Regions from separate parts of the Rhodococcus sp. Eu-32 genome, predicted to be linked through region 2. Evidence: riboswitches for the same ligand, from Rfam matches in the RefSeq annotation. Region 2 holds a riboswitch; each other region holds the start of a gene.
What was found. A riboswitch is a leader RNA that binds a small molecule or an ion and turns the genes downstream of it on or off. The one in region 2 is predicted to bind thiamine pyrophosphate.

Region 1 (3,273 bases), on a different contig from region 2:
TTCGACGAACATGCTCAACTGACGCAGCGACTGCTCGACGGGGAGTAGCGCGTCCAGTTCTGCTTTCTTCGCTTTCGCCTCGCCCATCGTCGATCCCACGTACGTGACGAGCCCCGGCATGATCCCGACCGCCGACGCGTCCCTGCCCGCCTCCGCGATCCGCTGTTTGACGTCGGCGTAGTACCTCGATCCGGACGAGATATCGTACGCCACCGCATAAATGGCCTCGGCGTATCGAGCCGCGAGATCACGACCCTGCCCCGACGCGCCCGCCTGGAACAGCACCGGCCTACCTTGCGGCGATCGTGGAACCGTCAGCGGACCGTCGGCGCGAAAATGCTTGCCGTCATGGTCGATCCGATGCACCTTCGCTGGATCCGCATACATTCCGGCGCGGTCGAGAACGAGCGCGTCGGCGTCCCACGTGTCCCACAATGCCAGTGCGACGTCGACGAACTCCTCGGCTCGTGCGTAACGCTCGTTCCTGCCGGGGATGTCGTCGAAACCGTGGTTCCGTGCTTCGGCGTCGAACATCGAGGTGACGACATTCCATCCGGCTCGGCCGCCACTGATGTGATCCAGCGACGCCAGCATCCTGGCGGCGTGAAACGGAGTGTAGAACGTCGTCGACACCGTCGTCACGAGTCCGATGTGCGTCGTCGCCCGCGCCATGGCCGACAGAGCCGTGATCGGTTCCAGGAACCAGGTTCCGGCGCCTGCGGGGTCGCGTACCGAATGGCCGTCGGCGAAGAAGACTGCGTCGAGCTTGCCGCGTTCGGCGATCTGCGCCAGTTCCTCGTAGTACGCGATGTCACCGAGGTCTTCGACCCGCGAATTCGGGTGACGCCAGGCAGCGGTGTGGTGACCGCAACCGAACAAAAAGGCGTTCAAATGCAGCATGATTCAGTCCTTGACGAGACCGCCGTCGACGACGAGGTTCTGCCCGGTGACCGAGCGTGACCACGGGGACGCGAAGAACAGCAACGCGTCGGCGAATTCTTCGGGCGTGACGACACGCTGCAGTGGGGTCGACGAGGCGATGAGGTCGAACACTTCGTCGGGTGTCGCGGCGCTGGCGTCCGTCGTGCGCAGGAGCCCGCCGGAGACCATGTTGACCGTGATGCCATCAGGGCCGAGATCGGTTGCGAGAGTGCGTGTCAGAGACAGCAGCGCAGCTTTCGATGCCGTGTAGTCGTGGTACGGGACCACCGGGTTCTGGAACAAGTTGGTGCCGACGTTCACGATCCGGCCGAAGCCTGCGGCGCGCATGCCCGGGATCGCGCGCTGCGTCGTCGTCAATGCACCCTTCACGGCCCCACGGAATTGAGAATCGAACTGTTCCCACTCGATCGAATCGGCCTTGCTGCGCGCGTCACCATCGAACGAGAAGTCGGCGAGCGCATTGTTGACGACCGTCGTGATCGGCGTGCCGAAGTGCTTCTCGGCCGTGGCGAACAGCGCATCCACCTGGTCCGCATCGGTGACGTCCGCCTGTACCGCAACGCCACCGATCTCGGTGGCCAGCTTCTCGGCTGCCTCCTGGCTGCGTCGATAGTTGACGACGACACGTGCACCGTGCGCCGCGAAGGCCCGCGCGATCGCGGACCCGAGACCGCGGCCGGCACCGGTGACCAGAACTGTTTGCTCGTCCAATTTCATGTGAATGCGCCTCTCGCTCATAGGCACAGCTCAGACATAGACATCCCTACGCTGGTGCTGGCCAGATCAGGTTCGACGGGTGTGTTCTCAGCCGCCGTGCAGCGGCACCCCGTGTCGATTGCCGAGTGTAGCCGTATCGGCCTGTATATCTCTTTCTAGCTTGATCACTAGAAAACGATATACAGCCCGATTCAGCCGAGAACCACCCATCCGTGCGGTGGCACGGTGACGTGTCCGCCCTGCACCGCAGCCTGGCCGGCCAACACGGGTCCGCTCAACCGGCACTCGACGCTGTCGTCGCCGAGATTGAGGACAACGTGGATCCGTTCCTCGCCCGCTGACGCGCGGTACGCCAGTGCGGTGTTGGTCAGCTCGACGACCTCCGTCCGTGCCGTGTGCAGCCACGAGTGTCGCCTGCGCAGGCCGATCAATTCCTGATGCAGATGGAAGATCGGCCACCCGTACGGGGCGAGATCATCCTTGTGCGACGGGAATTCGGGGCGAACCTCGTCGTCCCCGCCGACGCGTTCCTCCTTGGTGCCGCGAAAACCCTGCTCGTCGCCGTAGTAGATAGTCGGCGTCCCCGCGACGGTGAACAGGACGACGAGGGCGTGCGCGAGGTGCCGTTCGTCCGTGATGGTGCTGGCGATGCGATTGACGTCGTGGTTACCGACGAACGTGGCGGGAACGAACGCGTCGAGCCACTCGTTGTGTCGGCCCAGCGCATGGGACAGCTCGAAGAAGTTCTTCTCGGAGATCGCGCTCCAGATCGCCTTCCACAGCTCGTACTGTGTCACCGAGTCGAGTGCGCTGTCCGCTGCGATGCGGCCGTAGTCACCGTGAATGACCTCACCCAGGAAGTAGGCATCCGGAAAGGACTGGCGCACACGGGGTACGACCGATGCCCAGAACGACGTCGGAACGGCGTAGGCCGCATCCAGACGCCAGCCGTCGGCGCCGCGACTCAGCCAGTGCGACATGACGTCGACCACGTACTGCCGGACGTCCTCGTTGTCGTGGTTCAGCGTCACCAGTTCGTCGTGGCCCTCGAAGTTGCGGTGCCGACCGGAGGAGTCGAGGTGAAACCAGGACGCGGCCTTCGCGTCACCGGCCAGCGTCTCCTGAAATCGTGGAAAACGTTGTCCCACATGATTGAATACACCATCGAGCAATACCCGCATTCCGCGGTCGTGTGCGGCCTCGATCAGCGCGTCGACGTCCTCGCCGGTGCCGAGTCGTTCGTCGACGCGGAAATGATCGACCGTCTCGTATCCGTGTCCCTCCGACGCGAAGATGGGCCCCAGGGCGATTCCCGACGCTCCGAGTTCGACTGCGTAATCGAGCCATTCGACGATGCCACGCAGCTTGTGTTCGTCCGCCGACGACGATCCGTCCCAATTCCGAACGGGCGCACCGACGAAGCCGAGCGGATACACCTGCCACCAGATCGCGTGCTGGACCCACGCCGGAGCGGTCACGCTCGGATCACCGACTCACGGCCGAGCTCCGACGCACCGGCGTGGCCGGACAGACTGGTGACGAGATCGAATTCCGCAAGGATACAACGTAGTACATGTTCGACGCCTGCTTGGCCCGCGAGCGCCAGACCGTACA
Region 2 (3,273 bases):
GCGGCGCCACCGGCGAGCTGCTGACGTCGCTCGCCGACGCCGTGCCGAGGACCGTCGAACTACCGGGCGGCGACTTCGGCTGGTTGACGCGCATCGACGCCGTCCTCGAAGGCGAGGCGCGTAACGCGGCGTTCGACGACGCCCGCGTCCCCGTCATTCATGCGCCGGGTAGCGGCGACGACGAACTCGCCCGCCGGGCCGAGGCGGCCGACAGCCTGACCGCGCTCGTCACCGCCGACCGGGGTCTTCGACAACGCGTGCCCACGTCGGTGCACGTGCTGGCCCCGTCGACGGTGCTGGCGTGGTTGGGATCAGCGTCGTAGCTTCGACGCCAGTTCTCGCGCCGCGGCCTGGGGATCCCGTGCCTGAGTGATGGCCCGAACGACGACGATTCGCTCGCAGCCCGCCTCGAGGACTTCGTCGACGTTGGTCGCGTCGACTCCGCCGATCGCGAACCACGGACGCGCCGGAGCCGATTCGGCGGTACTGCGCACGAGTTCGAGGCCAGCCGCGGAACGGTTCGGCTTCGTCGGCGTCGCCCACACGGGGCCCGTCGCGAAGTAGTCGACGCCGTCCTCGATCGCGGCCAGGGAAGCCTGGTTGCGATTCTGCGTCGACCGGCCGATGACGACGTCGGGACCGAGGATCTCGCGCGCGTAGTGCACCGGCAGGTCGCCCTGGCCGAGATGCAGGACATCGGCGCCCGACGCCAACGCGAGGTCGGCGCGGTCGTTCACGGCCAGAAGCGCGCCGTGACGCTTGGTGGCGGCGGACAGAATCGCCAGCGCGGCGAGTTCGTCCTTCGCTTCGAGCGGACCGAACTCGCGCTCGCCCGCCGAGTTCTTGTCGCGAAGCTGAATGATGTCGACGCCACCCGACAAGGCCGCTTCCGCGAACTGGGCGAGATCGCCCTTCTCGCGCCTGGCGTCGGTGCACAGGTAGAGGCGAGCCGATGCCAAACGCTCGCGCGCCGTCTGGTTCTGGGGACTCTCGTAGGGATGCACTCTGCAAACGGTAGTCTGTCGGGAGTACGTAGATACACGGGAGTCCTGGGGTTCGCAGGGCTGAGAGTGGACACGCCGGTCCTTACCGTCAATACCTGAACCGGATCATGCCGGCGCAGGGAGTGAGGTGGAACAGAATGTCCAAGTCCCTGGCAGTCGTCGGCGGCGGTGTCATCGGCCTGGCCGTGGCGGTCCGCGCGGCACGCGACGGCTGGTCGGTGCGCCTGTACGACCCGGCCGTCGGAACCGGAGCGTCCTGGGTCGCGGGCGGCATGCTCGCGCCGCTGTCCGAAGGGTGGCCAGGCGAACACGACCTGCTCGAGCTCGGGGCGCACTCGCTGGCGCGGTGGCCGGAGTTCGCGCGTTCACTCCCGGGCGACGTCTTCTCGTCGACGGGATCGCTGACCGTCGCGCTCGACGCCGCCGATGCCGCAGACCTGCGGACCATCGCCGAATTCGTCGGGGAGCAGGGACATCGGCTCGACGTGTTGAGCCGCGCCCAGGTGCGCGAGCTGGACCCGTCGCTGGCGCAGAACATTCGCCTCGGGCTGCTCGCACCCACCGAACTCGCCGTCGACAATCGGTTGCTCGTCGCGGCGCTGCAGAAGGCTGCAACAGCGGTCGAGTTCGTCGCCGAAGCCGTCACCGACATGGACGCGCTGGACGCCGATCAGATCGTCGTCGCGGCGGGAGACAGGACGGCATCGCTGCTTCCCGACGTGCCCGTCCGTGCGGTGAAAGGCGAGATCCTGCGCTTGCGTCGCAGGTCGAGTGCCGTCGAAGCTCCGAGCAGGACCATCCGCGGCAGCGTCCACGGACGGCCGATCTACCTCGTCCCGCGCGGCGACGGCCTGGTCGTCGGCGCCACCCAGTACGAATCCGGACGCGACACCCAGGTCACCGTCGCGGGCGTACGCGACCTCATCGCCGACGCCGAACGCCTCATGCCCAGCATCGGCGAATACGAACTGTACGAAGCCGCAGCCGGACTACGACCGATGAGTCCCGACGGTCTTCCCGTCATCGGCCGGATCTCCGAGCGCGTCATCGTCGCATCGGGCCACGGCCGCAACGGAATTCTGCTGACCCCCATCACCGCAGACGCCGTCGCCGCACTACTCGCAGGCGACGCACTCCCCGAAGCGAAGGCTGCAGATCCAGCCCGATTCGAGATAGGTAGGAAACAATGATCACCGTCAACGGGCAGGACCACGAGCTGACCGAGCAGCTGACCATGACGCAGTTGCTGACGCGACTGTCCATGCCGGAGAAGGGCATCGCCGTCGCGGTCGACGGCGTCGTGCTGCCGAAGAGCCGATGGGACGCCACAACCGTCGAAAAGGGTTGCAACATCGAGGTTCTGACGGCGGTGCAGGGTGGCTGAGTCACTGAAGATTGCCGACAAGGCGTTCGATTCCCGCCTCATCATGGGCACGGGTGGGGCCGCGAATCTGACGGTGCTGGAGGAGGCCCTCGTCGCCTCCGGGACCGAACTGACCACGGTCGCGATGCGACGCGTCGACGCCGCCGGAGGCACCGGTGTGCTGGATCTGTTGCGCAAGCTCGACATCGCGCCGCTGCCCAACACGGCCGGATGCCGCGGTGCGGCGGAGGCGGTGCTGACGGCGCAGCTCGGCCGGGAAGCGCTCGACACCGACTGGGTGAAGCTCGAAGTGATCGCCGACGAGCGCACCCTGCTGCCCGACGCGATCGAATTGGTCAAGGCCGCAGAACAACTGGTCGACGACGGATTCAACGTGCTCCCGTACACGACCGACGATCCGGTGCTGGCGCGCAGGCTGGAGGACGTCGGATGCGTCGCCGTCATGCCGCTGGGTGCGCCGATCGGAACCGGCCTCGGCATCTCGAACCCGCACAACATCGAGATGATCGTCGACGCGGCAGGGGTGCCGGTAATTCTCGACGCGGGCATCGGTACCGCGAGCGACGCGGCGCTGGCAATGGAATTGGGTTGCGACGCAGTCCTCCTCGCGACGGCAGTCACACGCGCGAAAGATCCGGCGCTCATGGCGTCGGCGATGAAGCACGCTGTCGCAGCGGGATTTCAGGCCCGTCGGGCCGGGCGGATCCCGAAGCGATTCTGGGCGCAGGCGAGTTCGCCGATGTGAGTCCTACGTGCGTGCGAATGTATAGCCCGCTATACATTCGCACGCACGTAGGAGCCGCCATCATCCGAAAGGATGACCCACATCGCGACCCCAGACCGATGCGCGGTCAGGCCCGCATGAGGGACAGTGGTCCGCATGAT
Region 3 (3,273 bases), on a different contig from region 2:
CCGGGCCCGCCAGGTAGGACACGAATGCCGCGACGTCGTCGGGCGTCTGCGCGCGTCCGAGCGCGATGCCGCCGACGAACTTGTCGTAGGTCTCACCTTCTTTCGCACCGGTCAGCTCGGCGAAACGCTTGTCGATGGTCACCCACATGTCGGTGCCGACGACGCCGGGGCAATAGGCATTGACGGTGATCCCGTCCGACGCGTATTCCTTCGCCGCGGCCTGGGTCAGCGCGCGCACCGCGAATTTCGTTGCGCTGTAGACGCCCAGCATCGCGAATCCGTCGTGTCCGGCGATCGACGACGCGTTGACGATCTTGCCCTTCTGCTTCAGCGTCCTGAATTTCGCTGCAGCGGCCTGAATTCCCCACAGAACACCGTCGACGTTGACGGCGAAGATGTTCTTCGTGTCCTCGGGGCGAACGTCGTCGAGCGGCGCGACCTGCGCGATACCCGCGTTGTTGACGATGACGTCGAATCCGCCGAGTTCCTCGTGCGCATGATCGACCGCCGCGAACACCTGATCGCGATCGGTCACGTCGGTGACGAAAGTCGTTGCATGACGCCCGATGTCACGAACCTCCTGCGCGACGGCGTCGATCTTGTCCGATGCCACGTCGACGAGCGCGATGTCGTGCCCGTCGCGGGCGAGGCGAAGTGCGATGCCGCGGCCGATTCCCTGACCGGCTCCGGTGACGAGTGCGACTGTCATTTCTCTCCTTCGGCTGGAGTTACCAGAACCTTCATCTTGTTACCCGCGTGCAGTGCCTCGAAACCGTCCTCGACCACGCCGTCGAGCGCGATCTTGTCCACCCATCCGGTCGTGTCGTACTGCCCGCGTGCCATCAGATCGATGACGGCGTCGTAGTCGGCCGAGGTGTAGCAGAGCGAACCTTGGATGCGAGATTCGTTCATGACGAGCTTCTGAAGCGTTGTGGTCAAGGGCTTTTCGTAGATCGCGACGCTGACCAGCGGCTTACGCGCACCGATGCAACTCAATGCCGTCTCGACGGCCGGTTGCACACCGGCTGCGTCGTAGATCGCGTCGGCGCCGCGACCGTCCGTGGTGTCGGCGATGAACTCAGGCACGTCGAGTGTCGTGGGATCGAGCGTCTTCGCGCCGAGCGCTTCGATCGATGCGCGACGCGTCGGCGACGGCTCGACCACGTACACGTCGTCGAGTCCTTTGCCGCGCAACGCAAACCACAGTCCGATACCGATCGGCCCTGCACCGAACACCATCGCGGTGTCGTCGGGCTTCGGGTCGCCGAGCGTTGCGGCATGGAATGCGACGGACATCGGCTCCACGAGCGCGCCCAGTTCGAGCGAAACATTGTCGGGCAGCTGGTGAATCATGTTCGACGGCACCACCGTGTATTCGGCCATCCCGCCGTCGGACATCAGTCCGTGGAATCCGATGTGCTGACAGATGTTGTAGTTGCCGGCTTTGCACGGACCGCAGTGGCCGCACCGGTAGAGCGGTTCGATGGCGACGCGGTCACCGATCTTCGCATCTCTGACTCCGGCGCCCACTTCTGTCACCGTTCCGGAGAACTCGTGCCCGAGCACAAGCGGCAGCTGCTGATGCGTCAGCGGGTGCGGTTCGGTAGGAACGAAGATCGGACCGGCATAGTACTCGTGCAGGTCGGTACCGCAGATGCCGTTGAACCCGACTCGAACCTTCACCTCACCTTCACGGGGCGACGGCTCGGGCACATCGGCGATCTCCACCTTGTTCGGACCGTAGTAGACGGCAGCGCGCATCGGTTCACTCCTCACCGGTTGATTCGATGAACACATGTCTATGTGACCTGACCCACAAGCGACAGGGTTGCAGCCCGTTGCAGTCCTTCGATCGCCCGGTCGGCGGATGGTGCTATGGTCGGCGTTGTTCTGACACGGGGTGCGTCCTACCTGAGGATGCTGAGATCACACCCGTCGAACCTGATGCAGTTAATGCTGACGAAGGGATGTCAAGGCGATGGTTACGCCTGTGCACTCGGCGGATTCGGTCCGCCACACGGACCGCATGTGGGACGCAACGGGCTCGTTGCGCACCGCTATCGACGGGCTCGAGTTCCTCGAGCAGCTCGGACACGGAACGTTGCCGCTCGACGCGTTCCGCTTCTACATCGAGCAGGACCGGCTCTACCTGGCCGGATACACCAAGGCGCTGGCCATTCTCGCATCGCGGGCGCCCGACGCGACCACGGCCGCGTTCTGGGCGACATCGGCGGCCAGCGCTGTCGACGAGGCATCTCTGCACGAACAACTGTTGTCCGGCAGTGCGCTCCCTCCGTCGGACGCGCGCGTCGAGCATTCACCGACGTGCCTCGGCTACACCTCCTACCTGATCGCCACTGCAGCCACCGAGCCGTATCCGGTCGCGGCCGCAGCAATTCTGCCGTGCTTCTGGATCTACGCCGATGTGGCGGCGCGGTTGGCGGGTGCAGCACAGGACGTGCTGGCACGGGATCCCGAGCACCCGTACGCCCGATGGGTGTCGACGTACGATTCCGACGAGTTCCGCGACATCGTCTCCGCCGCAAGAACCCTCGTCGACGAGGCGGCCGATGGAGCGACCGAGGCACAGCGCGAGGCGATGGTCGACGCGTTCGTGATCGCCACTCGATACGAGCTGTCGTTCTGGGACACAGCCTTGCATCCGACGCCGTGGTCGCACTCGCGATCGGCGGTGGCGTTGTGAAAAAGCTTCTTGCACTCGCCGTGTCGGCCGTGTCGATCGCGGGACTCACCGCGTGCGCACAGTCGAACGATTCCGACACGATCCGATTCGCACTCGACTGGACACCGAACACCAACCACACCGGACTGTACGTTGCGCTGCAGGAAGGCTACTTCGCCGACGCCGGTCTCGACGTCGAGGTGCTGCCCTACAACAACACCTCGCCCGACACGCTCGTCGATTCGGGCAACGCCGAATTCGGTATCAGCACGCAGAGTTCGACGGCATTCGCGAAAGCAGCAGGTGCACAGATCGTCTCGGTGCTCGCACCGCTGCAGCACTGGGCGACGGGCATCGGAGTCAAGGCCGATCGCGACGACATCCCGAGCCCGAAGGCGTTGGACGGAAAGACGTACGCGGGCTTCGGTGACACCGGCGAGCAGGCGACGCTGAGGCAGGTCGTGCGGAACGACGGCGGCGCGGGCGACTACGAGACGGTCGTGCTCGGCACATCCGCCTACGAAGCCGTCTACTCCGGCACCGCCGACTTCACCGTGTCCTACTTCGCGTGGGAAGGCATCGAGGCCGAG

Region 1: it holds a riboswitch for thiamine pyrophosphate, as region 2 does, so the genes downstream of both, DK926_RS07775 (3-oxoacyl-ACP reductase) here and thiO (glycine oxidase ThiO) in region 2, are expected to answer to the same signal.
Region 3: it holds a riboswitch for thiamine pyrophosphate, as region 2 does, so the genes downstream of both, tenA (thiaminase II) here and thiO (glycine oxidase ThiO) in region 2, are expected to answer to the same signal.

The regions. Positions count from the first base shown of each region.
Region 1 is NZ_QGNK01000005.1:32,973-36,245, forward strand. It holds gene DK926_RS07770 (LLM class flavin-dependent oxidoreductase) at 1-900, opposite strand, end outside; gene DK926_RS07775 (3-oxoacyl-ACP reductase) at 904-1,659, opposite strand; TPP riboswitch at 1,686-1,781, opposite strand; gene DK926_RS07780 (alpha-amylase family glycosyl hydrolase) at 1,851-3,137, opposite strand; gene DK926_RS07785 (alpha-hydroxy-acid oxidizing protein) at 3,134-3,273, opposite strand, start outside.
Region 2 is NZ_QGNK01000001.1:177,470-180,742, forward strand. It holds gene DK926_RS00875 (NUDIX domain-containing protein) at 1-323, shown strand, start outside; gene thiE (thiamine phosphate synthase) at 312-1,004, opposite strand; TPP riboswitch at 1,031-1,143, shown strand; gene thiO (glycine oxidase ThiO) at 1,142-2,194, shown strand; gene thiS (sulfur carrier protein ThiS) at 2,191-2,388, shown strand; gene DK926_RS00895 (thiazole synthase) at 2,381-3,133, shown strand; gene DK926_RS00900 (ATP-binding cassette domain-containing protein) at 3,269-3,273, shown strand, end outside.
Region 3 is NZ_QGNK01000019.1:5,536-8,808, reverse strand. It holds gene DK926_RS20455 (acetoin reductase) at 1-709, opposite strand, end outside; gene DK926_RS20450 (2,3-butanediol dehydrogenase) at 706-1,761, opposite strand; TPP riboswitch at 1,887-1,985, shown strand; gene tenA (thiaminase II) at 1,979-2,704, shown strand; gene DK926_RS20440 (ABC transporter substrate-binding protein) at 2,725-3,273, shown strand, end outside.